DNA from 4 places in the Oceanisphaera avium genome. Region 2 is predicted to be linked to each of the others. Evidence: predicted binding sites of a transcription regulator. Region 2 holds the regulator's gene; each other region holds the start of a gene.
What was found. The regulator sigma-54, encoded in region 2, starts transcription at its own class of promoters, with help from an activator protein. The targets are predictions, from matches to a motif close to TGGCACNGTTTTNGCTT.

Region 1 (5,166 bases), 1.3 Mb from region 2:
CTCCTCAAAGGTAGGGAACGGAGATTTTTCACGAATTGAGACTTCATAGCCCAAATAATCCAGCATTTTCATGACCTTCCTCAGACCAACGTCGCCCGAACGGCCCAGTTCAAAAGCATTGATTGTGGTGCGAGACATCGCCAAATGGTCGGCCATTTGTTGTTGCGAAATTTTTTTCTGTTGGCGTAGTTCGCGTATTATTTTGCCTAGCTCTAAATAATCCATAATGTACAAAATAACCTACAGTTGGCGATTAATTATAAATATTGTACATTATTTTGAACATTTAATTAAAGCTTAGCAGACGGCTATACGCTTTACGCCGACCACTATACGAAAAAACCAAACCAGTTTTATCTTTAACGCATGGCGTACAGCGTTAGACGTACCGCTTTCTTTTAGCTTGGTGCTAGGCGCCGGGCGCTGCCCTGTATTTGTTCTTTCGTGGCCAAGGCGTTTCTATTTAGGTAGGGTTAAGCTAGATGCGTGTTTAGTAGGCAGGAGGCTTTGAGATGACCATAAGCGAACAGGACTTACGATATTTACGCCGTTGTGTGGCGCTGGCAGAAGAATCATTGACGGAGGGTGATCAACCGTTCGGTTCAGTATTGGTATCGGCACAAGGAGCAGTGCTGGCCGAAGATCATAATCAAATTCATACCAATGCCACTTTTCATCCAGAGTTGACACTGGCGCAATGGGCCGCCGAGCATTTAAGTGAAACAGAACGTGCGCAAACCACTATGTATACCTCGGGCGAGCATTGTCCTATGTGTGCGGCGGCTCATGCCTGGGCGGGGTTAGGGCGGGTGGTTTATATTTGCTCGGCTAAGCAATTTGCTACTTGGTGTGCAGAGTGGGGCGTGCCACCCTCGCCAGTTAAGGCGTTATCTATTAATGAAGTCGCGCCCGATATTAAAGTACAAGGGCCGGTACTGGAGCTAATGGAGCAAGTTAAAGCGCTGCATAAACGCTATTTTGGTATTACTGAATAGAAAACGACTCGCTTAATACGATGTTGAGTTTTAGTGTTGAGTGAAATGAGAGGGTGAGCTTGAGTATTAAAACATAGATCCTGACGTGCGTCAGGATGACGGCAAAAGGCTGGCGGTGTTTTTCCTGATAGCTTACGGCTGATAGTTAGTCGTCTTACCGGTATTGAATCTACGTCATGCTGAACTCGATTCAGTATCAGCATGGCGGCGACCGTATCTCGCTTTGATGTTTAAGGTCTATAGATTAAACCGAGATCCTGACGTGCGTCATGATGACGGCAAAGGGCTGGCGGTGTTTTTCCTGATAGCTTACGGCTGATAGTTAGTCGTCTTACCGGTACTTAATCTACGTCATGCTGAACTCGATTCAGTATCAGCATAACGGCAAAGGGCTGGGCGCTAACTATTATTTTACCGAGGTCAGCATGTCGCCAGGCGTAATACGAATTTGGCGAGCCGCGGCATCGGCGGGTGCCAATATGCTGTAATCGGTATGACTTTGTTGTACCACAAATTGCGCTTTAGACGAGGTTTCGCTATAAAAGCCCGGCTGTAACTGGCGCCGGTGAATCAGTGTAAATCGATCGCCTGGCTGAATGCCGGCTTGGCGGCCTAAGTCCATTAAAATCCCTTCATCAGATTGCTGCAAAATATGCGCTATCGCTTTCATGCACGATTGTGCTTTTACTATATCGCGGGCAATACGTTGTAATAGTTGGTCGGCGGCGACGCCATAAGAAGATTGCCAAAAGCTTTGTTGTGCCACATTGACCTTGTCATGCTTTTTAAAGGTCCACGGCGCTTCAATATGATATTGCTGCGAAATTAAGCGCTCGCCGGTGAAGCTGTCTTCTAAGTGAATGGTGATTGAAAATTGGCGCACTTGGCGTTTTTTTTGCCAAGCTAACCAGTTGCCATCTTCCATACTAATGTCATTGATCACCCCACTGAGCAGCAGGCGCGATTGTTGTTTATTAGCCAGTACATCACTGCCTTTACGTAGGCCTTGGCTGCGCGGTAGGTGAGAGTCGGTTAATAATTGATGATCAAGTTGAGTCATTAAGTTGACGCTATTCGCCAAATGCTGGGCTAAGCGTTGGCTGCTCGCGTGTCCCAGTTCATAAATTTGCCCAAATCGGCCTTGCTCAGGATATTGCAGCGCAAAGGGCGTTAGGCTAATGCCAGGGCGATAACGGCTAGCGCACTGGGCTTGTACTTGCTGAGGGTTGGGCCAAATATCGGCGCGCAAGGTCAGCCATAACCGTCCTTGTGAGCGGCGCTCATTAGTCACTACATAATCCATTAGCTCACCTTGAGCGGCAATATCCAGTCGCTGGCCAGAAAGCGCCCCATTAGTAACGGACTGTACCGTCGCCACCGAGGCGCCTGCTTGAAGTAGGGCGTCGGTAAGAGCTTGCTCCATGGCTTGCTGGCGCGCCATTTCTATTCCTTGGCCAAGGGGCGCCGAGCCTTCTGCTTGATACCAGTCAGCCTGCGCGCTAAACGCAAGCGGCAGTAGTAATACTAATGTGGGCAACAGGGCTTTTTTTGACACGATAGCGTCCTAGTTAGCAGCGAGCAAAAGATATATGGCTCAGCAATCAATTGTTGGCAAGGTTTATGCAAAAAGCTTGCCTACTAGTAATATTAAATAGTCAGCAAGATGACTCTTAGCGCTTCAGCCTTTGCTAGCCGCGGCTAGCGCGTTATTAATGATAAATAAAGCGTAGTGAAATAAACGGCATTTTTTTGCCGCTTAGGTTAGGAAATGCGGGCGAGCAGTAAAGTTTGCCAGTGCTAGGCCGATAGCCTTAGTCAGCTAGCCCAAGTGGGCATTTTATTTTATGGAGTCATGATGACCAGATCTCTTATTCTGCTAATGGTACTAGGGCTAAGTGCTTGTACCAATACAGAAGAGCAGCAGTTTGATGCTAATAATCATTATCTGCCCCATGATCATGCGGCTCATTATATTAATCGCAAACCCTTAGGGCCATTAGTTGCACCTGAGGTATCGCCTCGTCATAGCCAAGATGGCATTCCGATGCGCATGAGTGCGGGTACGCGCAGTGCGTATTTACCTCAAGCTGGGCCTTCTTTAGTGGGCGGGCAAACGCAATTACAGCAACATATGTCAGCATTGGCTTATCGTTTAGTATCCAGTGGTCACCAATTAAATGCGGGCTCTGGCATCGCCGTTAGTGGTTTTGTGGATCAAGAAGATTATAAAACACAAAGTGAATTTGGCCGCTTATTGTCAGAGACCATGATGTTTCAACTTAATCAATATGGCTTGCGGGTAGTGGACTTTAAAACGCTGCCTTTTATTCGCATTACTCCTGAGGGCGATCTCAGTACGAGCCGCGATTATCGCCAACTTAGCTCACGCATTGGCGCTCAATATTTAGTTCACGGCACCATTAGTGATACCTCTGGTGGTAAATTAGTGAATGCGCGCTTAATTTCCATGGGCGATAACAGCGTGATTGGGAGCGCCCAGCAGTTTATTCCACAGTATTTGGTGGCCAGTTTAGTTAAAGCCCAAGGGCCAGAGCCAAAAGTACAAGTAATTACCCCTGAATATAGGAGCCGTTATGCTAAATAAGCGTGGGCTATTAATTGCTTTATTGTTATGGCCATTAGTTGCCTGTAGCCAACAGCCAACGGGGGGCCCCAAGGCGGCTAAAAATCATTTGTATGCTGTAGGATATGCACCTATTAGCTTGCAACAGCCACAAGATCCGCAGCAAAAATTACTCCACGCCATGCGCGCCTCTAAATTAGACGCTTATCGTGAGCTAACCGAACAACTCAGTGGGGTATTAACTTCTAGCTCTAGCGTAACTAACAGCAATATTTTACAAGATGGCCCTGTCACTAACAGTAGCCGCGGTGTGGTGCGCGGTGCGCGCGTAGTGAACAGTTATCCCGATGGCGATATGTACATTACTGAGTTAGAGCTAGATTTAAAACTGTATGAAAATCTGCGCCTTGGACGATAAAGAACGAGAGATACCGGAGCCGTCATGCAGAACTTGATTCAGTATCGGTATGACGAAAAACAGCCGTCATCCTGGCGAAAGTCAGGATCTTTCAATTTAGCGTTTAACAGTAAAACTACACTTTAAAGCCGCTGCCTTTATTGATGCCTTTAGTATGACCTTTTTGATCGTAAGTCATGCTTTGGCGCTCGTGCAGACGGCTTAAAATATTAGCGAGCTGGCGCACGCCATTTAGAGATTGTTCAAGTAATTGCTCGGCGACCGCACTTTGCTCTTGGCAGGTAGTGACTAATTGACGAAGACTGTCTACTTGCGGTTGAAAATCAGTGGTTAAACGCTCGCGCTCTTCATGACTTGCCAGCTCTGCATCGGTATTTTGAATATTAATCAGCAGTGTCTGTTTGCGCTCAGCTAAGGCGGGTAAGTCTAGTGCTTGGCGTTTTACGATCAACTCAAGCTCTTGTTGAGTGATCTCTAACAAAAGCTCAAGTTGGGATTTCTGTTGAGTTAATAGCGCAGCAAGCGACATATTAGAGGCCTTCTAAATCCTGTTCAAAACGGGAGATATTGGCTGCCAGTCGATCGCTGTCTACGTGATAGCTGCCCTCGTTAATGGCTTTTTTCAGCGCTTCAAGACGAACACTATTGTCTGGCGCTGGCGCATTTGCCAAAGATTGCTGCACTTGGCTCAAGTGTTTTGCTTGGGAGGTAAGAGTAACCGAGTCTTGCTTAGCCACGCTGGTGCTGGGTGCGGCCGTGCTCGGGGTGTCTGTGCTCACGTTTTGCTTAAATTTGTTAGCAGGAAGTGGGGCATTAGTGCCAACTCCTGAAGGTAATTTGTCGATAGCCATAATATGAAAGTCCTATTTTGCTGCTGCGTACAAGGGTATCGGCGTGGACTTTAATAACTTTAGGAATAATTAGCAGCCAACTTTATAGTCGCACTTGTACTTGGCCGGCGCTAATAATGCGCGCACTGATCTCTCGGCCTGAGTTCACGTTACTGACTCTAATACTATCATTAAAAGTGCCATCTTCTTTAGCGATGCCGTCGGTTTTAATAGTTAAGCCACCGGTTTGGGCCAAAATGCTGACTCTATCGCCTTTGCACACTACACATAATTGGCTGCTTAAAATAGGTTGTCCGGCGCGCAAGTCTCGTTTGCTAC
Region 2 (9,009 bases):
TAAAACTCGCTCCATTACTTTGCTCAATAATGCACAATTAAAGCAAAACGATAACATAGTGACCGGCTATCGTATTCGCTATGACATCGACCGCGAGCAAATGGAGGCGCAAGGTCAAGGCAATCAAGGACGGGTAAAAACCGTATTTTTGCCTGAGCAATTGCAAGAGATGAATAATAAAGAGGCTAACCCTTAATCATGGCAACCCTGAAAGCTCGCGGTCTACAAAAAAGCTATAAAGGCCGCCAAGTGGTAGCAGATGTGAGCTTAACCGTTAACACCGGTCAAATTGTGGGCCTACTAGGCCCAAATGGTGCGGGTAAAACCACTTCTTTTTACATGATAGTGGGCTTAGTGCAGCGCGATGCTGGCCGCATTACCATTGACGATGAAGACATTAGCCACCAGCCTATGCATGTGCGCGCCCGCTCAGGTATTGGTTATTTACCTCAAGAGGCGTCTATTTTTCGCCGCTTAAGTGTGGCGGATAATATTATGGCGGTGCTACAAACCCGTAAAAATTTAACAGCCAATGAGCGCGAGCAAAAAATGGAACAGCTGCTCGAAGAGTTTAACATTGGCCATATTCGCCACAGCCAGGGCATGAGCTTATCGGGTGGGGAACGCCGACGAGTAGAAATTGCCCGCGCGTTAGCCGCCGATCCGCGCTTTATTTTATTGGACGAACCCTTTGCTGGGGTTGATCCCATTTCGGTGTTGGATATTAAGCAAATTATCTTGCACTTGCGTGATCGTGGCTTAGGGGTGTTGATTACTGACCATAACGTTCGAGAAACGCTTGATGTGTGTGAGCGCGCTTATATTGTTAGCCATGGCCATCGCATTGCCGCTGGCACCCCCGCAGAAATTCTCGCTAACGAACAGGTGAAAAAAGTCTATTTAGGCGAGCAATTTAGCCTGTAAGCATCCTCCTAGATGATGTTAAAACAGCCCTCCCCTGCAGTTGATAAGAAAGGACTTTTGGTTGCTATGAAAGGGTTTTTACAACTATGAAGCCAACTCTTCAATTACGTATGGGGCAACAACTCACTATGACCCCGCAGCTGCAACAAGCGATTCGTTTGTTGCAGCTGTCGAGTCTGGAGTTGCAGCAAGAAATTCAACTAGCACTGGAAAATAATCCGCTGTTAGAGCAAGAAGAAGCCGACGAGTCGGCGTTAGATGAAGAATTAGCGCCGCTCCCTAGCGCTCAAGACGAGCAAATGGCCACCGATAAAGCCATGGAGCAGCATCAACTATCTGATGAAATGCCCATGGATACCCAGTGGGACGATATTTATACCGCCTCTGCAGGTACGGCAGGCACCGGGGGAGTTCCTGAGGGATTAGAAGATACGCTTTATCAGGGTGAAACCACCGAGACTCTGCAAGATTATTTATTATGGCAAATGCAGCTTACGCCCTTTAGTGAGACCGACCAGGCCATTGCCTTAGCCATTATTGACGCGATTGATGACGCTGGGTATCTCAGCGTCGAGCTAGAAGATATCTTGGCCGCGGTCAATGGCGGTGACCAAGCCATAGAAGCCGACGAAGTGACGGCGGTTCTAAAGCGAATTCAGCATTTTGATCCACTGGGCGTAGGCGCGCGCAGCGTACAAGAGTGTTTGCGAATACAGTTACTGGCGCTTGAGCCCACGACCTTATGGCTCGACGAAGCGCTCTTGCTTATCGATGAACACATGGAGCTATTAGGTAATCGCGACTATCGTACCTTACAGCGCCTTACTCGGCTTAAAGAAGACGAGCTAAGAGATGTGTTAGCTTTAATCCAACAGCTAGAACCGCGCCCCGGTAATACCTTATTGCAGCATAACTCTGAATATGTCATTCCCGATGTATTAGTGACCAAACAACAAGGCATATGGAAAGCCGAGCTCAATTTAGAGACCTTGCCTAAGGTGCGATTAAACCAAACCTATGCCGCTATGGCACAAGGTAAGCAAGGCGCAGATGGCCAGTTTATTCGCCAACATACTCAAGATGCAAAGTGGTTTATCAAGAGTTTAGAAAGCAGAAATGAGACCTTACTCAAGGTTGCTAATTGTATTGTTGAACAACAACAGGCATTCTTTGAGTATGGTGCTGAGGCAATGAAGCCCATGGTACTCAACCAAGTCGCCGAAGTAGTAGAGATGCATGAGTCGACTATTTCTCGCGTTACTACTCAGAAATTTTTGCACTCTCCTAAAGGAGTGTTTGAGTTAAAGTATTTTTTCTCAAGCCACGTAGGCACCGAAAGTGGCGGTGAGTGTTCTTCCACTGCGATTCGCGCCTTTATTAAGAAACTCGTCGCGGCAGAGAACCCAGTAAAGCCATTGAGTGACAGTAAAATCGCTCAACTATTGGCCGAACAGGGGATACAAGTGGCCAGACGGACCATAGCCAAGTATCGTGAGTCACTGGCCATACCCCCTTCCAATCAGCGTAAACGCCTGCTGTAGGGCGAACCTAGAAGGAAGATCTTATGCAAATAAACTTGACCGGACATCATGTTGAAATCACTGAGTCATTACGTGATTATGTAAATAATAAATTCGCTAAACTCGAGCGCCATTTTGATAACATCACCATAGTGCATGTGGTGTTAACGCTAGAGAAGCTACAGCAAATTGCCGAAGCTAAAATTCATCTCAGCGGTGGTGAAATTTTTGCCACTTGTCAACAAGAAGACATGTACGCTGCCATCGACGGTTTGTTCGACAAACTCGATCGCCAAGTTATTAAACATAAAGAGAAGCTCAAGCAAAAATAACCATGGAAGTCGCCGATATTCTAAGCAGGGACTGCACGCGAAGTGCCGTCCCTTGCTCGAGCAAAAAAAGGGCGCTGGAAATTATCAGCGAGCTCGCCGCAGAACACCTCAACGTTAGCAGTCAACAATTGTTTGACTGCCTTTTAGCACGGGAAAAAATGGGCAGTACCGGTATTGGCAACGGCATTGCTATTCCTCATGGTCGTATTGGTGATGAAAACCAAGCCACCGCTGTGCTACTCACTTTTGCTGAGCCGGTGGAATTTGATGCCATCGATAATCAGCCCGTTAGTTTAGTGTTTGCCTTGCTCGTGCCTGAGCAAGAGTGTAAACAACACCTTAAAACCTTGTCATTGATTGCAGAAAAGCTCAGTGATAAGCAGATCTGTAAGCAGCTGCGCCAAGCTAAAAGCGACGACGAGCTCTATCAGATCATGATCTCTTCCTAAGGAGCCGATATGCAGCTGGTCATCGTCAGTGGTCGTTCTGGATCGGGTAAAACCGTGGCGTTACGGGTACTTGAGGATTTAGGCTATTACTGTGTCGATAATTTGCCAGTAGAGCTGCTCCCCCAGTTAGTTAAAATGCGCTTAAATAAGCCTGGCGAAGTGGCGGTGAGTATCGATGTGCGCAACCTCCCCGATAGCAGCGAAAAATTAGAAGCTTGTTTAAACGATGTCCGCGCGCTTGAGAGCGTGAATTTATCCAGTATCTTTATTGATGCCGATAATGCAGCGCTGATCCGCCGCTTTGGTGATACTCGCCGTCTCCACCCGCTGTCTCGCTTGAGCTTAACGCTCGATGAGGCCATTCGTGAAGAAACGCACTTATTGGCCCCCTTATCTTCTGAGGCTGACTTGCGTATTGATACCTCAGAGTTAAGTATTCATGACTTAAGCGAAATTATTCGCGCGCGCATTCTAGGTAAGAAAGAGCGCGAGCTAAATTGGGTATTTGAGTCTTTTGGCTATAAATTTGGTATCTCTCAAGATGCCGACTTCGTCTTTGATGCCCGCTTCTTGCCTAATCCCCACTGGATTGATGAACTTAGGCCTTTCAACGGCCGGGATGAACCGGTAGCTACCTATTTAAATAGCCAGCTGGAAGTGACTAAGTACCTTTGGCAAATCGAAAACTTACTGGTCACCTGGATGCCCCACTTAGAGCGAAACAATCGCAGTTATGTCACAGTGGCGATTGGGTGTACCGGTGGTAAACATCGCTCTGTCTACTTAGTTGAGCAATTAGCTAAGTCGTTTAAAGAAATGGACAAAAGCGTACAACTGCGCCACCGCTCACTAGAAAAACAACATGCAAAAAGTTGAACGCGACTTACAAATCGTTAATAAGCTAGGCCTTCATGCCCGCGCCGCCGTGCAACTGGTGCAAGTGACCGAGCAGTTTGCTGCCACAGTTACCGTGTGTAGCCAAGGTAAGCAAGCGCCGGCGAACAGCGTCATGGGGTTATTAATGCTAGAAACTGCCCAGGGTCATGCCATACGGGTAGTGGCCGAAGGTAAAGACGCCGCCGCCGCCATGGACGCGGTAGCCGACTTAGTCGCCGCGCGCTTTAACGAGGCAGAATAAGACCAAGTCGTACGCTGTACGTGATACGAAAAGACGCCAACCCCCCTTACAAAAATACCGTCTTTATAGACGGTATTTTGGGTTTATTACGTATAACGTAAGGCGTTACTGACCGGCAATCTTCATTTGATCAATCAGTACCGAACCCGTGTGCAAACTAGAGCGCAACTCGGTATCTGTGCCTACCGCTTGAATACCTTGATACATCTGTTTGAGATTACCGGCAATGGTGATCTCTTCTACCGGATAAGCAATTTCGCCGTTTTCTACCCAAAAGCCTGCCGCACCGCGGGAATAATCGCCGGTCACAATATTGACCCCTTGGCCCATCATTTCCGTAACTAATAAGCCGGTGCCCATTTCTTTAAGCAGCTGCTCAAAGCTTTGGCCCGTATTAGCAATTTCCCAGTTATGAATACCACCGGCGTGCCCCGTAAGGGCAAGGTTTAACTTGCGCGCCGAATAACTGGTGAGTAAATAGGTTTGCAGCTTACCTTGCTCAATAATTTTACGCTCAACGGTGCGCACGCCTTCATTATCAAACGGGGAGCTGGCCAAGCCTTTATCTAGATGGGGGCGCTCTTTAATCTCAAACCAGTTTGGAAAAACTGACTGTCCCAGCGCATCCAGTAAAAAAGAAGACTCTCGGTATAAGCTGCCGCCACTGATCGCCATTACAAAGTGACCAAATAGGCTAGCTGCCACATCGGGATGAAACAATACCGGCGCATGTTGAGTACCAATCTTACGCGCCCCTAAGCGCCCTAAGGTACGGGTCACCGCTTCGTCTGCCACCTGCTTGGGTGTCCAGATATCATGTAAGCTGCGCGCTGAGGTATAGCCATATTCGCGTTGCATGTCGCCATCTTGCTCACCAATTAACACACAACTTAGCCCAAAACGGCTAGCTGCATAGCCTTTAACAAAGCCATGACTATTGCCATAGACTTTAATACCCACATTACTGGAAAAACTAGCACCGTCTGACTGTTTAATGCGCGGGTCTCGATTTAGCGCGTGCTGCTCACACTCTAGCGCTAATTCAATGCCATCTTGAGGGGTGAGTTGCTCGGGAAAGCATAAGGCAATGTCAGGGGCATCCCAAGCTAAGTCATCAGCCGGCGCCAGCCCTGCAAAGGGATCAGGGTTAGTGTAGCGCGAGATATCAAGCGCAGCGGCTACGGTGCGCGCAATTGCATCGGGGCGCAAGTCAGAGGTAGACGCCGAGCCTTTACGGCCATCACGATACACGGCAATACCAAGTGCGCCGTCTTTATTAAACTCAATATTTTCAAGTTCAGCATTTCGAGTGTTCACGGATAAGCCGGTTTGGCGGCTAATAGACACTTCTGCACTGTCGGCACCTAAGCGTTTGGCGCTCTCAAGCGCTTGCTCTACTGCCAGCTCAAGCTGGCGCTGTTCGGTTTGAATATCTGCTAGGGTCATAATAATTTCACTGGCTCAGTTTGCAGTTAGCATAACAGACCCCTGCGCGCCTTGGGAGAAGCTGGTAATATATATGTCATGTTCATTAATACGGAAAAGCCTATGCGCCGCCGAGCCACAGCCCAAGAGCCAGAAGAAGAAATTGAATGGGTGAGTAAGAGTGAAATGAAGCGAGAAAGCCTAGCTCTCAGAAAGCTGGGTGAAGACTTGGTTAAGCTTGAGCCTCATGAATTAGCTAAGATCCCACTCGATGAAGACCTAGCAGAAGCCATCAACCTCGCGCATCGGCTAAAAGGTAAGCATGAGGGCCTGCGCCGTCATATGTCTTATGTGGGTAAATTATTGCGCAGCCGAGATGTTAGCGATATCCAACAAGCCTTAGCCGGCTTTGAGCACAAAAATGCCGTGGTAAATGCTAAATTCCATAAGCTTGAACTGTGGCGAGATCGCTTAATTAAAGAAGGCGATAAAGGCGTAAACGCAATTTTGGCAGAGCATCGTCAGTTAGATCGGCAGAAATTACGACAACTGGCTCGCACAGGGCGGCGTGAGCTAGCAGCCGGCTTACCGCCTGCCGCCTATCGCGAGCTATTTCAGTATTTGAAAGCGAATATTAAAGAAGAATAAAAAGCGGTAAGCTAGCAGCCGTCAGAAAAAATAAAAAGGCAGCGCATCATCAGATGCGGTGCCTTTTTTAACTTATAGCTGCCCGAGGGCTATTGCGTGCCGCCCACGGTTAGCTGATCAAGTTTCAATGTCGGCTGGCCCACTCCCACTGGCACACTTTGACCTTCTTTACCGCACACGCCAACCCCTGCATCCAAGGCTAAATCATTGCCTACCATGGATACCTGGCTCATGGCCTCAGGTCCATTACCGATTAACGTTGCACCTTTAATGGGCGCGGTAATTTTACCGTCTTCAATCAGGTAAGCTTCTGAGGCTGAGAAGACAAATCGCCCTGAGGTAATATCTACCTGGCCACCCCCAAAATTAGGCGCATAAATGCCTTTTTTCACACTCTTAATAATATCCTCAGGCGCACTTTCACCCGCTAACATATAGGTATTAGTCATGCGAGGCATCGGCAAGTGCGCATAAGACTCACGACGACCATTGCCCGTGGGTGCCATGTCCATAAGCCGCGCATTGAGCTTATCTTGCATATAGCCGTTAAGAATGCCGTTTTCAATTAACACATTATACGCACCTGGCGTGCCCTCATCATCTACCGATAATGAGCCACGGCGATCACTGAGCGTGCCGTCATCGACTATGGTGCACAAGCGAGAGGCCACCTTTTCACCGATGCGGCCCGCATACGCCGAAGAGCCTTTGCGATTAAAATCCCCTTCAAGACCATGACCCACTGCTTCATGTAATAATACGCCGGGCCAACCGGCACCTAACACCACCGGCATGCTGCCCGCGGGGGCATCTATGGCTTCTAAGTTAACTAAGGCTTGGCGTACCGCTTCTTTAACATAACTCATGGCTCTGGGCTGGCCATCAATCTCTTCTAAGAAATAGTCATAGCCTAAGCGTGCGCCACCCCCACTGCCGCCCCGCTCTCGTCGGCCATTGCGCTCGACTAACACTGAGCAATTTAGACGTACTAACGGGCGCAAATCGGTGGCCAGTGTCCCATCGGTGGCCAGCACTAATATCTCTTCATACACGCCAGAAATCGACACTATCACTTGGCTTACGGCACTATCTAGGCTGCGAGCAAAGGCATCCATTTGTTGCAACAGTTCAATTTTTTGCTCACGCGTTAAGCTATCTAGCGGATTAACGGCCATATAACGAGGTGTAATAATCTGACTCTTGCCTATTTTAAAACGCCCATCGCCCCCTTTTTCTGCAATTCCGCGCGCCGCGCCCACGGCTTGATCTAGCGCACTGGCCGTTAATTCATCGGAATAAGCAAAGCCGGTTTTTTCACCGCTTACGGCGCGCACGCCCACCCCTTGCTCTATGTTATAACTGCCATCTTTAACGATGCCATCTTCTAGTACCCAAGACTCATGCACACTGTTTTGAAAGTACAGATCCGCAAAATCAATTTGGTGGCGACTTAAGCGCGCTAATTGCGCATTTAATAACGCCATATCTAGCTCATTCGGCACCAAAATACTGCGCTCGATTTGTTCAATACTCATTTATTTCTCCAAGTCGTACTAAAGCGAGCATGCTCTGCCACCGGCATTTGACGACGAATATTCATTAAGTGTGCACTATCTAGAGGACAAGTCACAAGCCCTGATCCTGTTGCTAAACTGGCTTTTATCTCCCCCCAGGGATCAATAATCATTGAGTGCCCCCAAGTGGGTCGCGAACCTTGCTCGCCCACTAGTCCTGCCGCAATCACATAACACTGATTTTCAATGGCGCGAGCTTGTAATAGCGGTTGCCAATGGGCCTGTCCTGTCACTTGGGTAAAGGCGGCGGGGACCAATAAAATCTCGGCCCCTTGCTCACGTAAAGCATTGTATAAATGTGCAAAGCGCAAATCATAACAGATAGATAAACCTAAACGCCCGAATGGACTGTCAATAAGACATAACTCTTCACCGGCGCTAAAAGTATCAGACTCGCGGTAACGGCCTTGGCTGTCTGCAACATCGACATCAAATAAATGCAATTTATGATAATGGCCTACTCTTTGCCCTTGCTCATTATAAACCAGACTCGTGGCATGAATAGCGTCTTGGTGCTCGATGTGCGTGGGCATAGAGCCCACCACTAGCCAAATATTATGCTGTTTAGCCCAGTCGCTAAATTGTGCTTGGATGGGCCCCTCGCCTAAATATTCCGCATGACTTAGCACTGCTTCACGATTGCCAAATACCACTGCATTTTCGGGCAATAACACTAACAAGGGACGGGCACTGGGGAGTTGTTCAAGTAAGCTTGCCAGGGTGCAACGATTGTCTGCCCATATTGAGCTGGCATGCATTTGTAGGGCCACTAATTGCATAAGTGCTCCTTATACTAGACGGACGAGCCAAAGCTTAGCGCTCATTAATAGTTTATTCTGGCAAGGTAATACGATCTTTATCGCGACCAAGCTCAGTCACCTTAGGCTCACTAATAGGGCCTGTCACTCGGTATTTAATACGAGTAAATACATCCACTACTGGCCCTAATACCTTAGATAAGGCTAACAAATATAAGCCAGCGACTGGCGTCACCGCAAA
Region 3 (9,009 bases), 770 kb from region 2:
TGCCACGCTTGTAATTGCTCTACCGCTAATAACACCCGCTCAGGTGTAGCGGGCGCATCAATATGGGGGTATTTTTTATAATCGCTAACACTCGCAATCGCATCTTTAAGCGCGCACCACACCGAGATGCCTAACATAAAGGGCGGCTCACCTACGGCTTTAGAGTGAAACACTGTGTCCTCAGGGTTTTTGCGGTTCTCGACCAACTTGGTACGAAAATCAATGGGCATATCGCTTATCGCCGGGATCTTATAGCCCGCCGGACCTTGGGTCATCAGCTTGCCTTTATCATTCCACACTAACTCTTCCGTGGTGAGCCAGCCGACCCCTTGCACGAAGGCGCCTTCTACTTGACCAATATCGATCGCCGGATTGAGTGAGTCACCCACGTCGTGCAAAATATCGGCGCGCAGTATCTTATATTCCCCTGTTAAGGTGTCGATAATCACTTCGGAGCAAGCAGCACCATAGGCAAAATAATAAAAAGGGGAGCCGGAGCCCGTGGCATGATCGTAGAAGATCTTAGGTGTGCGATAAAAGCCGGTACTCGATAATGAAATCTGATTGAAATAGGCCAGCTCAATAAACTCAGGAAAGCGCAAAACTTGGTCCCGGATCTTGACCATGCCATTTTTAAATAGCACTTCTTCCGGCGTTACTTGAAAATGCCCCGCCGCCCAATCAATTAGCCGCTGCTTAATGGTTCGAGCCGCATTTTGCGCCGCCTTGCCGTTAATATCAGTACCACTTGAGGCCGCAGTAGGCGAAGTATTAGGGACTTTATCGGTATTGGTAGCCGTGATCTGGACACGGTCTATTTCTACCTGAAACTCTTCAGCAACAATTTGCGCCACCTTAATATTTAAGCCTTGGCCCATCTCGGTGCCGCCATGGTTAAGGTGAATACTGCCATCGGTATACACGTGTACTAAGGCGCCGCCTTGGTTAAGGAAGCTAGCGGTAAAAGAAATGCCAAACTTGACCGGCGTCAGCGCCAAGCCTTTCTTCAAAATGGGGCTTTGCGCATTAAAGTCGCGGATCTCGTTGCGCCGTTTAGCATATTCACTGGACGCTTCTAACTCTGCCACCATCTCATGAATAATATTGTGCTCAACGGGCTGATGATAGTGCGTTACGTTGCGTTCATCTTGGCCGTAAAAGTTAATTTTACGGATCTCAAGCGGATCTTTACCTAGGTAGGAGGCGATCTCGTCCATCACATGTTCGATGGTCATCATCCCCTGGGGGCCACCAAAACCCCGATAAGCCGTATTTGAAGCGGTATTGGTTTTACATCTGTGCCCTACTACAGTGGCATCCCCTAAGTAGTAGGCATTATCCGAATGAAACATGGCACGATCGACAATCGATGAAGATAAATCCGGCGAATAACCACAGTTGCCCGCCACGATAATATCCGTGGCTTGAATACGCCCAGTATCATCAAAACCCACTTTATATTGGTTATAAAAAGGGTGGCGCTTACCAGTCATATTCATATCTTCCATACGCGGCAAGCGGATCTTAGTAGGACGCCCAGTCAGATGGGCTGCCACCGCCGCCATACACGCCGGGCCCGCAGCCTGGGTCTCTTTACCGCCAAAACCCCCACCCATACGGCGCATATCTACTACTACCTTATGCATGCTTACGCCTAGCACGCTGGCTACTAGCTTTTGAATTTCTGTGGGGTGCTGGCTAGAGGTAAACACCATCATGCCGCCATCTTCAGTGGGCACTACCGAGCTAATTTGTGTTTCTAGATAAAAATGCTCTTGACCGCCAATATGTAAGCTACCTTCAATCACGTGCTTAGCATTGGCTAAGCCTGCTGCCGAGTCACCGCGCTGTTGCTTATGGCTTTCGGTCACAAAGTGGCGTTTAGCTAGCGCTTCTTCAACACATAAAATCGGCGTTAAGTCTTCATATTCCACAATGGCTAACATAGCGGCTTTACGTGCTGTGGTTAAATCTTTAGCCGCTACCGCAAACATCGGCTGACCGACATACTCGACCACACCATCGGCAAACAGCGGATCGCCCGGTAAAATGGCACCAATATCTAGCTTACCTGGCACATCCTCGGCGGTGATCACTAAAGTCACCCCTTCTACTTCATAGCAAGGGCTAACATCTAGCTTGGTAATACGGGCATGAGCTCGTTCCGACATACGAGCATAAAGATGCAGCTGATTGGGAAATTCCAGGCGATCATCTATGTATTGCGCCTCGCCTGCCACCTGTTTGGCGGCACTGTCATGGGGCACAGATTTACCGACGCCGGTTTGCAGGTTTTGCTTTACTTGCTCCATCATCTGTTCGATGGTCAAAGTATGTGGTGTGGTTTTAGACATAAGACGTCACCCTAGTTTCCAGTTGCAGACTTTGTTGCTCCAGAAAGTATTTGTAGAGCAGATTAGTAGCTGTTTTAGTACGATATTCTTTACTCGCTCTAAAATCAGACAGCGGCTCAAAATCATTGGCCAAGGCAGCCATGGCTGTTTTTACCGTTGCTAAGTTCCACGGCTGATTAAGTAGCGCTTGCTCACAAGCTGCGGCTCGTTTAGGGATTGCCGCCATGCCACCAAAGGCAATACGCGCTTGGGAGATGGTGGCATTGGTAATAGTGAGGTTAAAGGCACCACATACCGCAGAAATATCGTCATCTAAGCGTTTAGACAGCTTATAGACTTTAAAATACTGATCCGCTTGGGGCTTAGGAATAATGATTTTTTCAATAAACTCACTGCTTTGTTGCGCCGTTTTTTTATAATCGATGAAATACTCTGCAATCGGTAGCTCGCGGCGAGTTTCACCTTGGCGTAATACTAAGCGCGCATTTAGCGCAATTAACACCGGCGGTGCATCACCAATCGGCGATGCATTACCTATGTTGCCGCCAAGCGTACCTTGATTGCGAATTTGCAACGACGCAAAGCGCTCTAACAATTCACCCATATCCGGGAATACCCGACTTAGCGCTTCATAGCTATCACTTAAACTGCGGGCTGCGCCTATAATGAGCTGCGTATCATCTTCTTCTAGTTGCTTAAGCTCAGCCACATTACCTACATAAATCATGGTAGGTAATTCACGATAAAACTGGGTCACTTGCAGCGCTAAATCGGTGCCGCCTGCAAGTAATTGCGCATCTGGGTGTTCAACTAACAGCTGTGCTAACTGGTCACTAGACACCGGTGAGAAGCACACCTTATCGTTTCCGTTAAGGGTAACTAAGGTGTCGGTTTCTATCGTATCAAGCTTGGCTAATATCTCTTTTTCATAACGTGAGAACTGATCAACTAACTGCGGCTGCTCAGCAATGGTCTTGGCAGCATCGACAATTGGGCGATAACCCGTGCAGCGGCACAAGTTACCTGCGAGTGCTTCATAGATATCATGCTGCTTAGCGCTGGGCTTATTTTTGCTAAGGGCAAACATTGACATAATAAAGCCAGGCGTACAAAAGCCACATTGTGAGCCGTGAAAATCCACCATGGCCTGCTGTACCGGATGTAGGCTGCCATCTTTCTCTTTTAGATCCTCTACTGTGAGTAGCTGTTTGCCATGTAAGGTAGACACGAAAGTAAGGCAAGAATTAACAGTTTGGTAGCGGATATGCTCGCCTTCGCGCTCTCCCAAGACCACGGTGCAAGCACCACAGTCACCTGAGCCACAGCCTTCTTTAGTGCCGGTTTTACCGACGCGCGTGCGTAAATAATTAAGCACCGTCATATTGGGCGACAGGTCACTTTCCTCTCGCAATTCTTGGTTAAGTAGGAACTTAATCAAGCTAACCTCCTCAAGCATAAACACGGCACACCTAAGTTGGCGGCACAGCAATAATATCTTCATGTGTAATTAAAATAAAAGCTGACCAATTAGTCAATATAAATTTTACTTTTTGGTAACTTTAATAGAGATATAATCTGATGGGTAACAGTTAACATAGTAAAATCATGAGGTTAGATAAGGAAGGAATAAGATGGGTATTTTTAACGTTTTAGTTACAACAACGACTAACGGCTAAGCCATCACCTAATGATAGTCGCTACCTGAATAAATAACTTATCTGCCACTGTGCTACACCCAGTGGCAGATAGCGCTTAGCGACGCTCATCCGTACTTGATTAAGAATTAGGTAAGGACTTTACGGCGCAGCCGGTAATCACCATGCGTGTAATTAGCTCGGCAGCACGCTCAAAGTCGGTATCCTCTAACTCTTCTTTACCGAGTGCTTGAGTAATTTGCCAATTAAAATCGGCATAAGTTTGAGTCGCAGACCAAATAGCAAACAGTAAATGATGGGCATCTATGTCTGCCATTAAGTCTCTTGCTATCCAATCTTTTAGCTTGCTGCTTAAGGTGCGAGTTTGCTCGGCAAGCTGGGCTATGATGTCGGCAGGGAGATGGGGAGCGCCATGCATAATTTCATTAGCAAACACCTTAGAGGCATAAGGGTAGTGTTTGGAAATACTCAGCTTAGATTTAATGTAGCCCGTCAGTGCCTCTACCGGATCTTGATATTCAATAAAAGGAGCAGAAGCCGCTAACAAGGGCTCAACCACGCTCTCTAGCACGGCGCGATACAGCTTTTCTTTGCTACCAAAATAATAATAAATATTAGGTTTGGGTAATTGGGCAAGCTCAGCAATAGCTGCCGTTTTAGTGGCAGCATAACCGTGCTCGGCAAAGACTCGGCTGGCCGCTTTTATAATAATCTCTTCGTTCTTGGCTCTGATCCGAGACATAGGTTGAACTCCTTATTTTTCGCCCGCTATTATAAGTAAGTTTACGCACATTAGAGCGCGATTGTTTTAAAAAACAAAAAAGCGCCCAATAATATGGACGCTTATCATTATTAATAGCAGTGAGGGGGCAATAAAGTTTCGTCTAATAAAACGGGGTTATTGTTACCCACTCCTGTTTTCGACTAATACATCACATTAGTAATTCACGCTGATAACCACTTAAGCTGCCTTGCCGCCGTGCTTATCAACGCCAATAAATACTGACTTATTTACAATCAGCAACTAATTCTGCTAGTTCTACGCCCGCTACCGCGCAAATTTCATCTACATCTGGCGTATCGCCGCTAATACCCACTGCACCAATAATATTATTTTGGGCATCGCGGATCAGCACGCCACCGGGCGCGGGAATAATATGTCCTTGCGCCATCACATTAACCGCACTCATAAAAGTAGGACGTGCTTCGGCGACTTCAGCTAAACCACGCGAGCTACGCCCAAGTGCCACCGCACCCCATGCCTTGCCCTTAGCAATGTCAGGGCGTAGCAGGCTGGCACCGTCTTGGCGCTGTATGGACACTACATAGCCGGCACTATCGAGTACCGCAACGGTTAAGGGTGCGGCAGAAATCTCTGCCGCACGGGCTAGTGCGCCACGGGTGATGGTTAAGGCTTGATCAAGTGTAACTGTACTCATTGTTAAGACTCCCTGTCGATTTTAGTGTTAGTCGAAGATATGAATGAATTTAATGGGGCACTAATAAAACATAAAACACACACAATGTTAAGAACTTTTGTATACTCTTTACGTTAAGGTAATGTATAAACAGCACCACTGACTGAGTCTTTTTATTCTTTATGCTCTAGTGAGTGCGCTGCCTTAAGTGGCTAAAAGACGGCAACAGGACGCTAATGGCATGTATCTTGCTAAACGCTGTACAGCACCACGCAGATATGAGAACGGCAACAGTTCTCAACGTGCATCTTATACCGGAGAATTTCATGTGGGATTTAAGACAAATTTCGTCCTTTAATCGCTTTATGTGTTGGCTGTTATTAAGCTGCACCTTAGTGAGTGCCTTACCTGCTAGCTGGTTTTCTGGCGCTTTCGGCCTGTGGCTTCGCGATTATCGGTTAGTTTTTATTTTAGGCATGGTAGGTGCAGGCTCTTACTTCTTATCTCACGCCGCTGTGTTGGCCTTTCAATACGTGTTTTATCGCAAGCAGCGTTTAATGCAAGAGCGTCTTTTAAAAGAATTACTCGATTACTTAGATGCTAATGAAAAAGCGGTGTTACGCGAATTTGTGATCCAACGAAAAAGCGTCATAAAATTGCCAGTCACCGAGCCTGCCGTCAAAAATTTGCTCGAGCAAGGCATTCTGACTTATGCCTTTGGTGAACCAGGAGAGGCCGGTTTAAATGCCATTAAGCCGTTGATGATCGCCATTGCGGCGCGCCCTTTGCTTACCTTTAAAGTGTTGGGCCTAAATCCGGCTAATATGACCGACGAGCAAAAAAACCTAATCATGAACAACCGACCAAAATATGCTTATAAGCAATTAGATAGGCATTAGACGAAAACCAGCCTTACGTTATAAGCCGTACGCCATACGACAAAAACTAAAAACGTAGGGCGTACCGCGTAAGGCGTTGTTAACCGCTATTCCTTGGTTCTCTCGGCCAAGTAGCCTTCGTAGTCAGGCACGCTTATACTAAAATCCTTACTCATTTGCATGCTGTCCATCAACATATCAGCGGTGGCCATATTGGTCGCCACTGGAATATTCCAGACGGTGGCTAAGCGTAATAAGGCTTTTACATCAGGATCATGAGGTACGGCATTTAGCGGATCCCAAAAGAAAATCAAGACGTCTATTTTTCCTTCGGCAATTAAGGCCCCCAGCTGTTGATCTCCGCCCATAGGGCCAGACATTAAACAGCGCACCGGTAAGCCCACTTGGCGGCTTAGCATAGTGCCGGTGGTGCCGGTCGCATAAAGATGGTGCAACTTTAAGGCTTCGGCACGCCGTCCTACCCAGTCTAATAACTGGCTTTTCTTATGATCATGCGCCACAAGAGCGACATTTTTATGAGCAGGCAGAGTGCGAAAGGTTTCTTTCATCGGTATGTGAGTCCCTATAACAAGCGAGCCCCATACTAGCGAACTATCGGTGACAAAGAATAGCCTTGTGCACAAATAAAGTACGCAAATGAGGGCGGTGGATCATAGGCACACTCAAAGCCCCCAATGGGGCCAGACTGTAAGCAAAGCTAAGGAAAGGTGTAACGGGAGGAAGCGGCTAAGCCACTTGGTAGTAAGGTGCGGTCTTGGCGTTTTCTTCGGCTAAAATTGCCATGGCAACGGGTACACACTTACCACACTGTGAACCGACGGCCAGTTCTTGTTTTAACTGTTTAAATTCATTGCCACCGCTGGCTATTGCCTCTCGTAACTGGCTATCAGTAATACCTTTGCATAAACATACATACATAGCTCACCTCCTCGCATCAATGAGGCAAATCTAAATGATATTAGTTATCAATGCAAGTCAGATATGCTTAAAAATTAACTAATTTGTGGCCAACCACTTATTTTCAGGTTTTATTAACTCCCTTAAGCGGGTTGATAGAGGCGATTCAATTCAGAAGTCAATCCAGATAAATCATAACCTGCGGCTTTAGCCTGTTGTATCAGCTGGCTACTGGGCGTATGTTGAGCTTGAGTCAGTGCCCACAGCGAGATAGAGCGCATGCCGCTTCGACAAAAAGCTAATACCTTGCGCTGTTGCTGCTCAGCCTGCCTAAGTAGCTCGGCAAAATCACTCACCTGCGCTTGGCTAAGCTCGCCTGGAGTAATGGGTAGCCAATGCCACTCTAACCCTAGCGCCCTAGCCTGCTCGTTCAGGCTCTGCGCTGTGGGCTGCTCGCTAGCCTCACCATTAGGCCTATTACAGATAACAGTGTCATAGCCGGCATCTTTTAGAGCAATAAGATCGTCGTTGTTAATTTGGCCTGCCACCGAGAAAGAAGGGGTCAGTGATTTAATCTCCATAAATGCCTCTTATTAAGTTAAAAATCCGTTAAGCGCTAAATTAAGCTATAGCGCATCTTAAACATTAGAAAAAACTAATTATTGATGTCAGGCATAAAAAAAGGAGGCCTAAGCCTCCTTTTTTATTAGTGTATAGCGTTATTAAGCAATGATTTTTGCAACAACACCAGCACCAACAGTACGACCACCTTCACGGATAGCGAAACGCAGGCCATCTTCCATCGCGATAGGCGCGATCAAAGTAACAACCATGTTTACGTTATCACCAGGCATTACCATCTCAACGCCTTCTGGCAACTCGATGGTACCGGTCACGTCAGTAGTACGGAAGTAGAACTGTGGACGGTAGCCTTTAAAGAAAGGAGTGTGACGGCCGCCTTCTTCTTTTGACAGAACATAGATTTCTGATTCAAAAGTAGTGTGTGGCTTGATTGAGCCTGGCTTGGCTAGAACCTGACCACGCTCAACGTCTTCACGCTTGGTACCACGCAGCAGAACACCTACGTTCTCACCGGCACGACCTTCGTCAAGCAACTTACGGAACATTTCAACACCAGTACAGGTGCTCTTAACGGTGTCTTTCAGACCAACGATTTCGATCTCTTCACCCACTTTGATGATACCGCGCTCAACACGACCAGTTACAACAGTACCACGGCCTTGGATTGAGAATACGTCTTCGATTGGCAGCAAGAAAGCACCGTCAACCGCACGCTCTGGATCAGGGATGTAAGAGTCTAATGCGTCAGCCAACTCAAGGATCTTGGCTTCCCACTCAGGCTCACCTTCCAGACCTTTCAGTGCAGAACCTTGGATTACTGGCGTGTCATCACCTGGGAAGTCGTACTCAGACAACAACTCACGGATTTCCATTTCAACCAGTTCCAACAACTCTTCATCGTCAACCATGTCACATTTGTTCATGAATACAACGATGTATGGAACGCCAACCTGACGTGCCAACAGGATGTGCTCACGAGTCTGTGGCATAGGACCATCAGTAGAAGCAACAACCAAGATAGCGCCGTCCATTTGAGCAGCACCAGTGATCATGTTTTTAACGTAGTCAGCGTGACCTGGGCAGTCAACGTGTGCGTAGTGACGAGCTTCAGTATCGTACTCAACGTGAGAAGCGGCGATGGTGATACCACGTGCTTTTTCTTCAGGAGCGTTATCGATCTGTGCGTAGCCGCGAGCGCTACCGC
Region 4 (9,009 bases), 1.3 Mb from region 2:
CTAAGCTGGTGCTGAATATATTAAGAAGCATGAAACATGCATTAAATATGCCAGGGCTAAAAATAATAGCATGGTGTGAAGGGAGATACTGCGATGGCGGGGATACTCGACTCGGTAAACCAAAGAACACAGTTAGTGGGTCAAAATAGATTAGAGTTACTACTGTTTCGGCTAAACGGCCGTCAAAGATTTGGCATTAACGTGTTCAAGGTAAAAGAAGTATTGCAGTGCCCCAAGTTATCGGCGCTCCCTCAGCGTAATGCGGTGATCAAAGGCGTGGCTAATATTCGTGGTCAAACCATTTCTATTATTGATATTAGTAAGGCCATGGGCGGGCGCCCAGTAGAACAAACTGACACCAGTTTTGTGATTATCTCTGAATATAATCGTTCAGTGCAGGGCTTTTTGGTGAGCTCTGTCGAGCGCATCGTCAATATGAATTGGGAAGACATTTTACCACCGCCTAAAGGTACGGGGCGCAGTAATTATATGACGGCCGTCACCGAAATAGACGGTGAGTTAGTAGAAATTTTAGATGTAGAGAAAATTCTTGATGAAATTTCTCCACGAGAAGTAAACGTAAAACAAGAATTAGTGGATGAAGTTTCAGACTTAAAATCAGCTACCCAAAAGCCGATTTTAGTGGCTGATGACTCTTCAGTGGCACGGCGCCAAATTCAAAAGACGCTAGAAAGCTTAGGCATTGAGTGCATAGTGGTAGAGAACGGCAAGCTTGCTTTGAATAAATTGCGCGAGCTGGCAGAAAATGGCCCCATTCTTGATCAGTTATCAATGGTGATTTCTGATGTGGAAATGCCAGAAATGGACGGCTACACGCTCACCGCAGAGATTCGCAATAGCGCAGCCCTTAAAGATTTGCATATTATTTTACATACCTCCTTAAGTGGTGTGTTTAACAAAGCACTGATTGAAAAAGTCGGCGCCAATAATTTTATCGCCAAATTCCATCCCGACGAGCTGGCAACGGCCGTGAAGGCTGCATTCTAAATTTCTGTAAGGAAACGGATGAAAAATCTGACCGACGAACAATATCAAACTTTTTGCCGTTTTTTAGAAACCAGTACCGGGATCGTATTGGGTGATAATAAACAGTATTTGGTAAAAAGCCGGCTGTCGCCTTTGCTGGCGCGCTTTAAAATTGAGTCGCTTAACGATCTCATGGTTAAGTCGATGAATATGCGCGAGCGTGAGCTTAAAACCGCCGTGATTGACGCCATGACTACCAACGAAACCCTGTGGTTTCGCGATACCTATCCGTTTACGTTACTCACAGAAAAGTTATTTCCGGAATTAGCCAAGCCTGGGAAAATTTTAAAAGTGTGGTCTGCGGCCAGCTCGTCTGGCCAAGAGCCTTATTCTATTGCAATGACCGCTCTAGAGTATCAAGCAAGAAAGCCGGGAAGCTTGCCGGGGCTGCAAATTGTGGCCACCGATATTTCGGCCAGTATGCTTGAACAGTGCAAAACCGGAATTTACGATAGTTTATCGCTAGCGCGAGGTTTGTCGCCTGAGCGCAGAAGTCACTTTTTTACGCCGCTAGCTGAGGGCAAGATGCAGCTGCAAGAAAAAGTGAGAAACATGGTGAGTTTTCGCCCGTTTAACTTACTGGATAGCTATAGCTTATTAGGCAAATTTGACATTATTTTTTGTCGAAATGTGCTTATTTATTTTTCACCGGCTAATAAGACGAAAATCCTCAATCAATTTGCCAGCTCCCTAAACCCCGGAGGCTATTTGCTATTAGGTGCTTCTGAGTCGTTAACCGGATTATCAGATAAATTTGAAATGATCCGCTGTAACCCCGGCATTATTTATCGCATTAAATAAGCCTCGTTATCTTTTAAAGCAAGATCCTGACTTTCGTCAGTATGACGGCATAACCCAACATCACCTCGTATCGTCATACCGGGCTTGCCCCGGTATCTCATACCCACGACTCAGTACTTTAAGAGATCCTGATGTTCATCAGGATGACGGCTAAACAACTATACCGTCATACCGAGCTTGCCCCGGTATGTTGTTTCAAGACGTAAACCAGATCCTGACTTTCGTCAGGATGACGGCATAACCCAACATCACCTCGTATCGTCATACCGGGCTTGCTCCGGTATCTCATACCCACGACTCAATACTTTAAGAGATCCTGATGTTCATCAGGATGACAGCTAAACAACTATACCGTCATACCGAGCTTGCCTCGGTATCTTGTTTCAAGACGTAAACCAGATCCTGACTTTTGTCAGGATGGCGGCTAAACCCATCACCACTCCCTATAGTCATGCCGGGCTTGCTCCGGTATCTCATACCCACGACTCAATACTTTAAGAGATCCTGATGTTCATTAGGATGACAGCTAAACAACTATACCGTCATACCGAGCTTGCCTCGGTATCTTGTTTCAAGACGTAAACCAGATCCTGACTTTTGTCAGGATGGCGGCTAAACCCATCACCACTCCCTATAGTCATGCCGGGCTTGCTCCGGTATCTCATACCCACGACTCAATACTTTAAGAGATCCTGATGTTCATCAGGATGACAGCTAAACAACTATACCGTCATACCGAGCTTGCCTCGGTATGTTGTTTCAAGACGTAAACCAGATCCTGACTTTCGTCAGTATGACGGCATAACCCAACATCACTCCCTATAGTCATGCCGGGCTTGCTCCGGTATCTCATACCCACGACTCAATACTTTAAGAGATCCTGATGTTCATCAGGATGACGGCTAAACAACTATACCGTCATACCGAGCTTGCCTCGGTATCTTGTTTCAAGACGTAAACTAGATCCTGACGTTCGTCAGGATGACGGCATAACCCAACATCACCTCGTATCGTCATGCCGGGCTTGCTCCGGTATCTCATACCCACGACTCAATACTTTAAGAGATCCTGATGTTCATCAGGATGACAGCTAAACAACTATACCGTCATACCGAGCTTGCCTCGGTATCTTGTTTCAAGACGTAAACCAGATCCTGACTTTTGTCAGGATGGCGGAGGCGACTCATTAACTTACCGTTATAACCTTGGCACGGCTTTTGCTTAATATAAATCAAGATAAGTAAGAGGCGATAAATAAGCGTGTAATATTCAATTTACTAGTGAATAAACGCTTAATTTGGCCAAGGTGGCAACAGACTGCCGCAGCGGCAAGCCGCTAATTAACGAGATACGAGGTGCAGGGTGGCGATTTCATTTGATAAAGCCTTTGGGATACATCAGCACGCCTTAACGGCGCGCTCTAATCGCGCCGAGGTATTAGCCAGTAACTTAGCCAATGCCGACACGCCTGGCTATAAAGCCAAAGATGTGGATTTTCAGGCGGCGCTAAGCCAAGCCCAAAACAGCCAAGGCTTTTCATTGGCGCGCACTAACCAGCAGCACTTTGCGGTAGATATTGCGCCGCCGGGTATGGTGCAGTTTAGAGTGCCTAATCAGCCTGATACTGGGGATGGCAATACGGTGGATGTACAAACCGAGCGTAATAATTACATGGAAAACGCCTTGCAATACCAAGCTTCGCTTGAGTTTTTAAATGACAAGATAAGCGGCCTGTTAAAAGCCATTAAAGGAGAATCAATGTGAGCCTATTTAAGGTATTTGATATTTCCGGCAGCGCCATGAGCGCTCAGTCGGTGCGCCTTAATACCACAGCCAGTAACTTGGCGAACGCCGACAGTGTGAGCTCAAGTATTAATGAAACCTACCGCGCGCGTAAACCGGTATTTGCCGCCGACTTAAACCAGGCGCTTTCAGATCGTCAAGAAAGTGTCGGCGTAAAGGTGATGGGCATCGTCGAAACGGATAAGCCCTTACTTAAAGAATTTCATCCCGATCATCCTATGGCAGATGCCGAGGGCTTTATTTATAAGCCAAATGTGAATGTAGTGGAAGAAATGACCGACATGCTCAGTGCCTCACGTAATTATCAAACTAACGTGCAAGTAGCAGATGCCGCTAAGCAGATGCTGCAGCAAACACTGCGTCTTGGTAAGGGGTAATAAGCCATGCAAATTAACCAAGATTATCTAGATGGCATGAAATGGCCGGGCGAACAAAGCCCTGCAGAAAAAGCTAAAGATCCCAGTCGTGCGCAATTAGGGCAAGAAGACTTTTTTGCCCTAATGACGCAACAGTTGGCCTATCAAGACCCCTTTAAACCGGCGGATAACTCCGACATGATTGCCCAAATGACCGCTTTTACCAGTGCCGATGGCATTAGTAAAATGGGTGAGCAGTTATCTGGCTTAAGTGAGGTAATGACTTCTAGCCAAGCGCTGCAGGCCTCAAGTCTAGTGGGCCAAAAAGTATTGCTACCCAGTAACATTGCTTATTGGGATCAAGCAGAGCCGGTAGACGGCGTGGCAGTAACGGGCGAGGGCGCTAATAACGTATTAGTGCGCATTGAAAATGAACAAGGTCAGTTAGTGCGCTCAATTGCGCTAGAGGGGCCACAGCGAGGCAACGTGCCTTTTACGTGGGATGGTTTACAAGAAAATGGCGAGCCTGCAGTAGCAGGGCGCTACAAAATTAAGATCAGCGGCTTAGTGAATGATAAGCGTGAAGATCTTAATGCATTGGCCTTTGGCCGGGTAGATAGCGTCACTTTGGGTAGTGCTAATAGTCCGACTTTGGTTAATTTATCTGGTTTAGGGGGTGTTCCTTTGAACCAAGTACTTGAAATTGCTGGCCGTAAAGCGGCGTAAGGAGCACAACTATGTCTTTTAATATTGCCCTAAGCGGCGTTAACGCAGCCCAAAAAGACCTCGACGTTACTGCAAATAACATCGCTAACGTTAACACCATCGGTTTTAAAGAGTCGCGCGCCGAGTTTGCTGATGTCTATGCCAACTCTATTTTTGCTAACGCCAAAACTCAAACCGGTAGTGGTGTACAAACCGCCGCCGTATCGCAGCAGTTTCACCAAGGCGCACTGCAATTTACCGATAACTCGCTCGATATGGCGATTAACGGCAGTGGCTTCTTTGTGGTGTCTAACGAAATTGGCTCACTGGATCGTACCTTTACTCGAGCTGGCGCATTTCGCTTAAATAACGAAGGCTTTGTAACTAACTCTCAAGGGCACTTTTTACAAACCTATAAAGCGAACAGCGACGGCTCCCCTGCTGGCTTAGGCATTAATAGCACACAGCCGCTGCGCATACCAGATAAAGCCGGCCAGCCGCAGCAAACTGCAGAAGCTCGCACCAGCGTTAACTTGCCGGTAAAAGCTAATGCCATGGACCGAGTCGCGACCCCTTTTGATCGCGAAGACTCCGCGACCTATACCTCGTCCACTTCGATGACGATTTATGACTCTATGGGTGATACACATACGCTCACTCAGTATTTCACTAAGATTGGTCCTAATCCGAATGTTGTTCCTGCTATCACTGGCAACCAATGGGAAATGCGGGTGGCAGTTGATGGACAAATGAAACAAGGTGGTACGCCTGCCAGTGATACCTTGGATTTAACCTTTGATAACAGCGGCGTATTAACTGCTCCATTACCTACAGAGTTTGAGACGGTTGCTTTAGGTTTTACTAATGGTTCAGACGCAGGTCAAAAGATAAACATTAAGATCCCTGATGCCACGCTTAACTCCGGTGCCTTTGAGATCACTGAGTCTCGCCAAGACGGTACTACAGTAGGGCGTTTAACTAAGGTGGATGTGGGCCCGGATGGGTTAGTACAAGCCACTTACAGTAATGGCTCTACAGAAAATTTAGGCATAGTGGCCATGGCGCGCTTTCCTAACGAGCAGGGCTTAACGCAAATTGGTGATACCCAATGGCGCCAATCTTTGTTATCGGGCGAGGCAGTTACCGGCCAGCCTAATACTGGTATTTTCGGTAAGGTAAGTGTGGCGGCGTTAGAGCAATCTAACACCGACTTAACCTCCGAGCTGGTCGATTTAATTACCGCGCAGCGTAACTTCCAAGCTAACTCGCGGGCGCTAGAAGTGAACAGTACACTGCAACAGACCATACTGCAGATCCGTTAAGGCATAGCTCGAAGCTTTAAGCTATAAGAAAACTCTAACACCGCTCTTACAAAGAGCGGTTTTTTTTATTGCCCTCATCCTGATACTGAGTTGTTGTTCGCATGACGGCTCTAGGATTTGCTCTGCTTTTGCCGTCATCCTGACGCACGTCAGGATCTCGCCTTTAGGTTTAAAGAAAAAATGCTAAGTGCAAGATACCGGAGCAGGTCCGGTATGACGGCTGCTGAATCTGCTATGTTCTTGTTGTCATCCTGACGCACGTCAGGATCTCGCCCTTAGGTTTAAAGAAAAAATGCTAAGTGCAAGATACCGGAGCAGGTCCGGTATGACGGCTGCTGAATCTGCTATGTTCTTGTTGTCATCCTGACGCACGTCAGGATCTCGCCTTTAGGTTTAAAGAAAAAATGCTAAGTGCAAGATACCGGAGCAGGTCCGGTATGACGGCTGCTGAATCTGCTACGTTCTTGTTGTCATCCTGACGCACGTCAGGATCTGGTGTTAGTGTATTAAACAATAAAGCGAGATCCCGAAGCTTCGTCATGCCGAGCTACGACCCGGTATCAGGATGACAGCGAGTTCGAGATGCCAGCTACAGAGTTCGAGATGCCAGCTACAGTATAGTGCTACCCAGCTCAGCATTTGTTTTCCTCTCCTCACGCTTCACACCTTACTTCTTACATTTTGTGGCACCTTTCTTGCATTGTATTTAAACAATTCGCTGGCTAGCCTGTTGGCCCAGTATTAATCAGTACTTATTCGACCAAGGTCGACGGAGCTGAAATGGATAAATTGCTTTATATCGCCATGTCTGGCGCCAAAGAGAACATGCACAGCGTGGCCGTGCGCTCTAATAACTTGGCCAATGCCAATACCACCGGCTTTAAAGCCGACATGGAGCAAGCGCGCGCCATGCAAGCGTTTGGTGAAGGTGCGCCAACGCGCGTGTTTGCCATGACAGAGCGCCCTGGGCAAAATTTTGCCACCGGACCCATTCAAACCACAGGTCGAGATCTTGACGTTGCCGTGGCAGGAGAAGGTTGGCTGGCGGTGGAATCTAAAGATGGCAGTGAAGCTTATACCCGTTTTGGTAACTTGCAGGTGGCTCCTGATGGCCGCTTGCAAACCAGCACCGGTTTAAACGTATTAGATGATAATGGTGGCGCGATTATTTTGCCGCTGCCATTAGAGAAAATGGAAATAAATAAAGACGGTACTATCTTTGCGCGCCTTGAAGGGGAACCCACCGATGGCGGTGAAGAGCTACAGCGCATTAAAACCGTGTTGCCTAATAATGCCGAGATTGAAAAAGGCCAAGATGGCTTATTTCGCCGTAAAGACGGACAAGTTGAGGCAGCTTCGGCTCAAGTGCAATTAATTGCCGGCGCGCTGGAGGGCAGTAACGTCAATCCCGTATCAGAAATGACCCACTTAATTGATTTGCAACGCCGCTTTGAAACCCAATTAAAAATGATGAGTCATGCAGAAGAAAACGATAAAGCCCATGCTCAGCTGCTGCGCATCTAAAGGAGAATGTAATGAACCCAGCATTATGGATCAGTAAAACCGGTTTAGACGCTCAGCAGACCAATATTTCGGTCACCTCAAATAACTTAGCGAACGCCAGCACCGTGGGCTTTAAAAAAGGCCGAGCGATTTTTGAAGACTTGCTCTATCAAAATATTCACCAGCCCGGTGGCCGAGCCTCAGCCGATACCAACTTACCCTCCGGCTTAATGTTAGGTGCCGGTAGTAAAGTGGTTGCTACGCAAAAAACCTTTACCCAAGGTAGCGTGCAAACCACAGATAACGCGCTGGATGTGATGATTGATGGCCGTGGCTTTTTTGAAGTATTGCTACCCGATGGCACCACCAGTTATACCCGAAATGGTCAGTTTGCGCTGAACGAAGAGGGCGTGATTGTTACTCCAGGTAACGGTTATCCGCTACAGCCAGAAATGCAAATTCCTGAGAACGCGCAAAGCATTAGTGTAGGGACTAACGGTGAAGTCTCGGTGCAAATGGCCGGCCAAGCCGAGGCCCAAATCATTGGTCAGTTAATTATTACCGACTTTGCTAACCCTGCGGGTTTACAGCCAAAGGGTGAAAACTTGTATTTAGAAACCCAGTCCAGTGGTGCTGCGATGCAAGGCATTGCCGGTGCTGATGGTTACGGCACCATTAAGCAGGGCATGTTAGAAACCTCTAACGTTAACGTGACCGAAGAATTAGTGAACCTTATTCAAGCGCAGCGCGTGTATGAGATGAACTCTAAGGTGATTTCATCGGTAGATGACATGCTGGCGTATATTAACCAGCAGTTGTAACGCAGGCGCGATAAATTAATAGCAGTTAGTTAATAAAGGTAGGAATAGATATGCGCAAACACATAACGGTAATAAGTGCAGTGGTGATTGCAGGCTTAAGTTTAGCCGGCTGCTCCAGCACGCCTTATACGCCTAAGCCTGACGATCCGGCGTTTGCGCCTGTTATTCCTAGCTTAAGTGAGCGCCAACTTGAGCCTAATGGTTCTATTTTTCAAGAAAGTTATGCCAACAGTTTGTACTCTGATGTAAAAGCGCACAGCGTAGGCGACATTATTACCGTGGAGCTGGCGGAGTCTACTCGTGCGCAAAAGCGCGCTACGACCCAGCAAGGTAAAGACTCCAGCTTTAATATTGGCACACCTACCTTGGGCGGCTCGGCGTTAGCGGTGGCGGGTTATCCACTTAGTGCTTCTATGTCGAGCGGCAATGAGTTTGATGGCCAAGCGAATACTAATCAAAGCAACAGCTTACAAGGCAGCATTACTGTAAGCGTGGCTCAGGTATTAGCTAACGGAAATTTACTGGTGCAGGGCGAAAAGTGGATCATGCTTAATACCGGTGAAGAATATGTACGCATTAGCGGCATGATACGCCCGCAAGATATTAGCTCAGATAACCGCATTGCCTCGAATCGCGTGGCTAACTCGCGTA

Region 1: CBP12_RS06020 (flagellar assembly protein T N-terminal domain-containing protein) is a predicted target of sigma-54. The motif match lies at 2,616-2,632, and genes of this name have one in related genera.
Region 3: CBP12_RS08600 (superinfection exclusion B family protein) is a predicted target of sigma-54. The motif match lies at 5,665-5,681, and genes of this name have one in related genera.
Region 4: flgB (flagellar basal body rod protein FlgB) is a predicted target of sigma-54. The motif match lies at 3,055-3,071, and genes of this name have one in related genera.

Annotation. Positions count from the first base shown of each region.
Region 1 is NZ_CP021376.1:1,313,507-1,318,672, reverse strand. Features, by position in the region: gene CBP12_RS06030 (helix-turn-helix domain-containing protein) at 1-225, opposite strand, end outside; gene CBP12_RS06025 (nucleoside deaminase) at 513-995, shown strand; gene CBP12_RS06020 (flagellar assembly protein T N-terminal domain-containing protein) at 1,402-2,550, opposite strand; gene CBP12_RS06015 (FlgO family outer membrane protein) at 2,848-3,600, shown strand; gene CBP12_RS06010 (LPP20 family lipoprotein) at 3,590-3,997, shown strand; gene flgN (flagellar export chaperone FlgN) at 4,113-4,526, opposite strand; gene flgM (flagellar biosynthesis anti-sigma factor FlgM) at 4,528-4,848, opposite strand; gene flgA (flagellar basal body P-ring formation chaperone FlgA) at 4,931-5,166, opposite strand, start outside.
Region 2 is NZ_CP021376.1:2,626,030-2,635,038, reverse strand. Features, by position in the region: gene lptA (lipopolysaccharide transport periplasmic protein LptA) at 1-196, shown strand, start outside; gene lptB (LPS export ABC transporter ATP-binding protein) at 199-924, shown strand; gene CBP12_RS12135 (RNA polymerase factor sigma-54) at 1,011-2,465, shown strand; gene hpf (ribosome hibernation promoting factor) at 2,489-2,776, shown strand; gene ptsN (PTS IIA-like nitrogen regulatory protein PtsN) at 2,779-3,225, shown strand; gene rapZ (RNase adapter RapZ) at 3,235-4,101, shown strand; gene CBP12_RS12115 (HPr family phosphocarrier protein) at 4,088-4,363, shown strand; gene pmbA (metalloprotease PmbA) at 4,469-5,809, opposite strand; gene yjgA (ribosome biogenesis factor YjgA) at 5,912-6,436, shown strand; gene tldD (metalloprotease TldD) at 6,526-7,971, opposite strand; gene CBP12_RS12095 (carbon-nitrogen hydrolase family protein) at 7,968-8,789, opposite strand; gene CBP12_RS12090 (YhdP family protein) at 8,842-9,009, opposite strand, start outside.
Region 3 is NZ_CP021376.1:1,859,621-1,868,629, forward strand. Features, by position in the region: gene xdhB (xanthine dehydrogenase molybdopterin binding subunit) at 1-2,354, opposite strand, end outside; gene xdhA (xanthine dehydrogenase small subunit) at 2,347-3,792, opposite strand; gene CBP12_RS08590 (TetR/AcrR family transcriptional regulator) at 4,131-4,751, opposite strand; gene CBP12_RS08595 (GlcG/HbpS family heme-binding protein) at 5,017-5,448, opposite strand; gene CBP12_RS08600 (superinfection exclusion B family protein) at 5,754-6,326, shown strand; gene CBP12_RS08605 (methylglyoxal synthase) at 6,413-6,874, opposite strand; gene CBP12_RS08610 (bacterioferritin-associated ferredoxin) at 7,053-7,244, opposite strand; gene CBP12_RS08615 (TIGR01244 family sulfur transferase) at 7,367-7,804, opposite strand; gene tuf (elongation factor Tu) at 7,946-9,009, opposite strand, start outside.
Region 4 is NZ_CP021376.1:1,303,901-1,312,909, reverse strand. Features, by position in the region: gene CBP12_RS05990 (chemotaxis protein CheV) at 94-1,008, shown strand; gene CBP12_RS05985 (CheR family methyltransferase) at 1,027-1,848, shown strand; gene flgB (flagellar basal body rod protein FlgB) at 3,211-3,612, shown strand; gene flgC (flagellar basal body rod protein FlgC) at 3,609-4,028, shown strand; gene CBP12_RS05970 (flagellar hook assembly protein FlgD) at 4,035-4,733, shown strand; gene flgE (flagellar hook protein FlgE) at 4,745-6,034, shown strand; gene flgF (flagellar basal-body rod protein FlgF) at 6,815-7,558, shown strand; gene flgG (flagellar basal-body rod protein FlgG) at 7,570-8,358, shown strand; gene flgH (flagellar basal body L-ring protein FlgH) at 8,409-9,009, shown strand, end outside.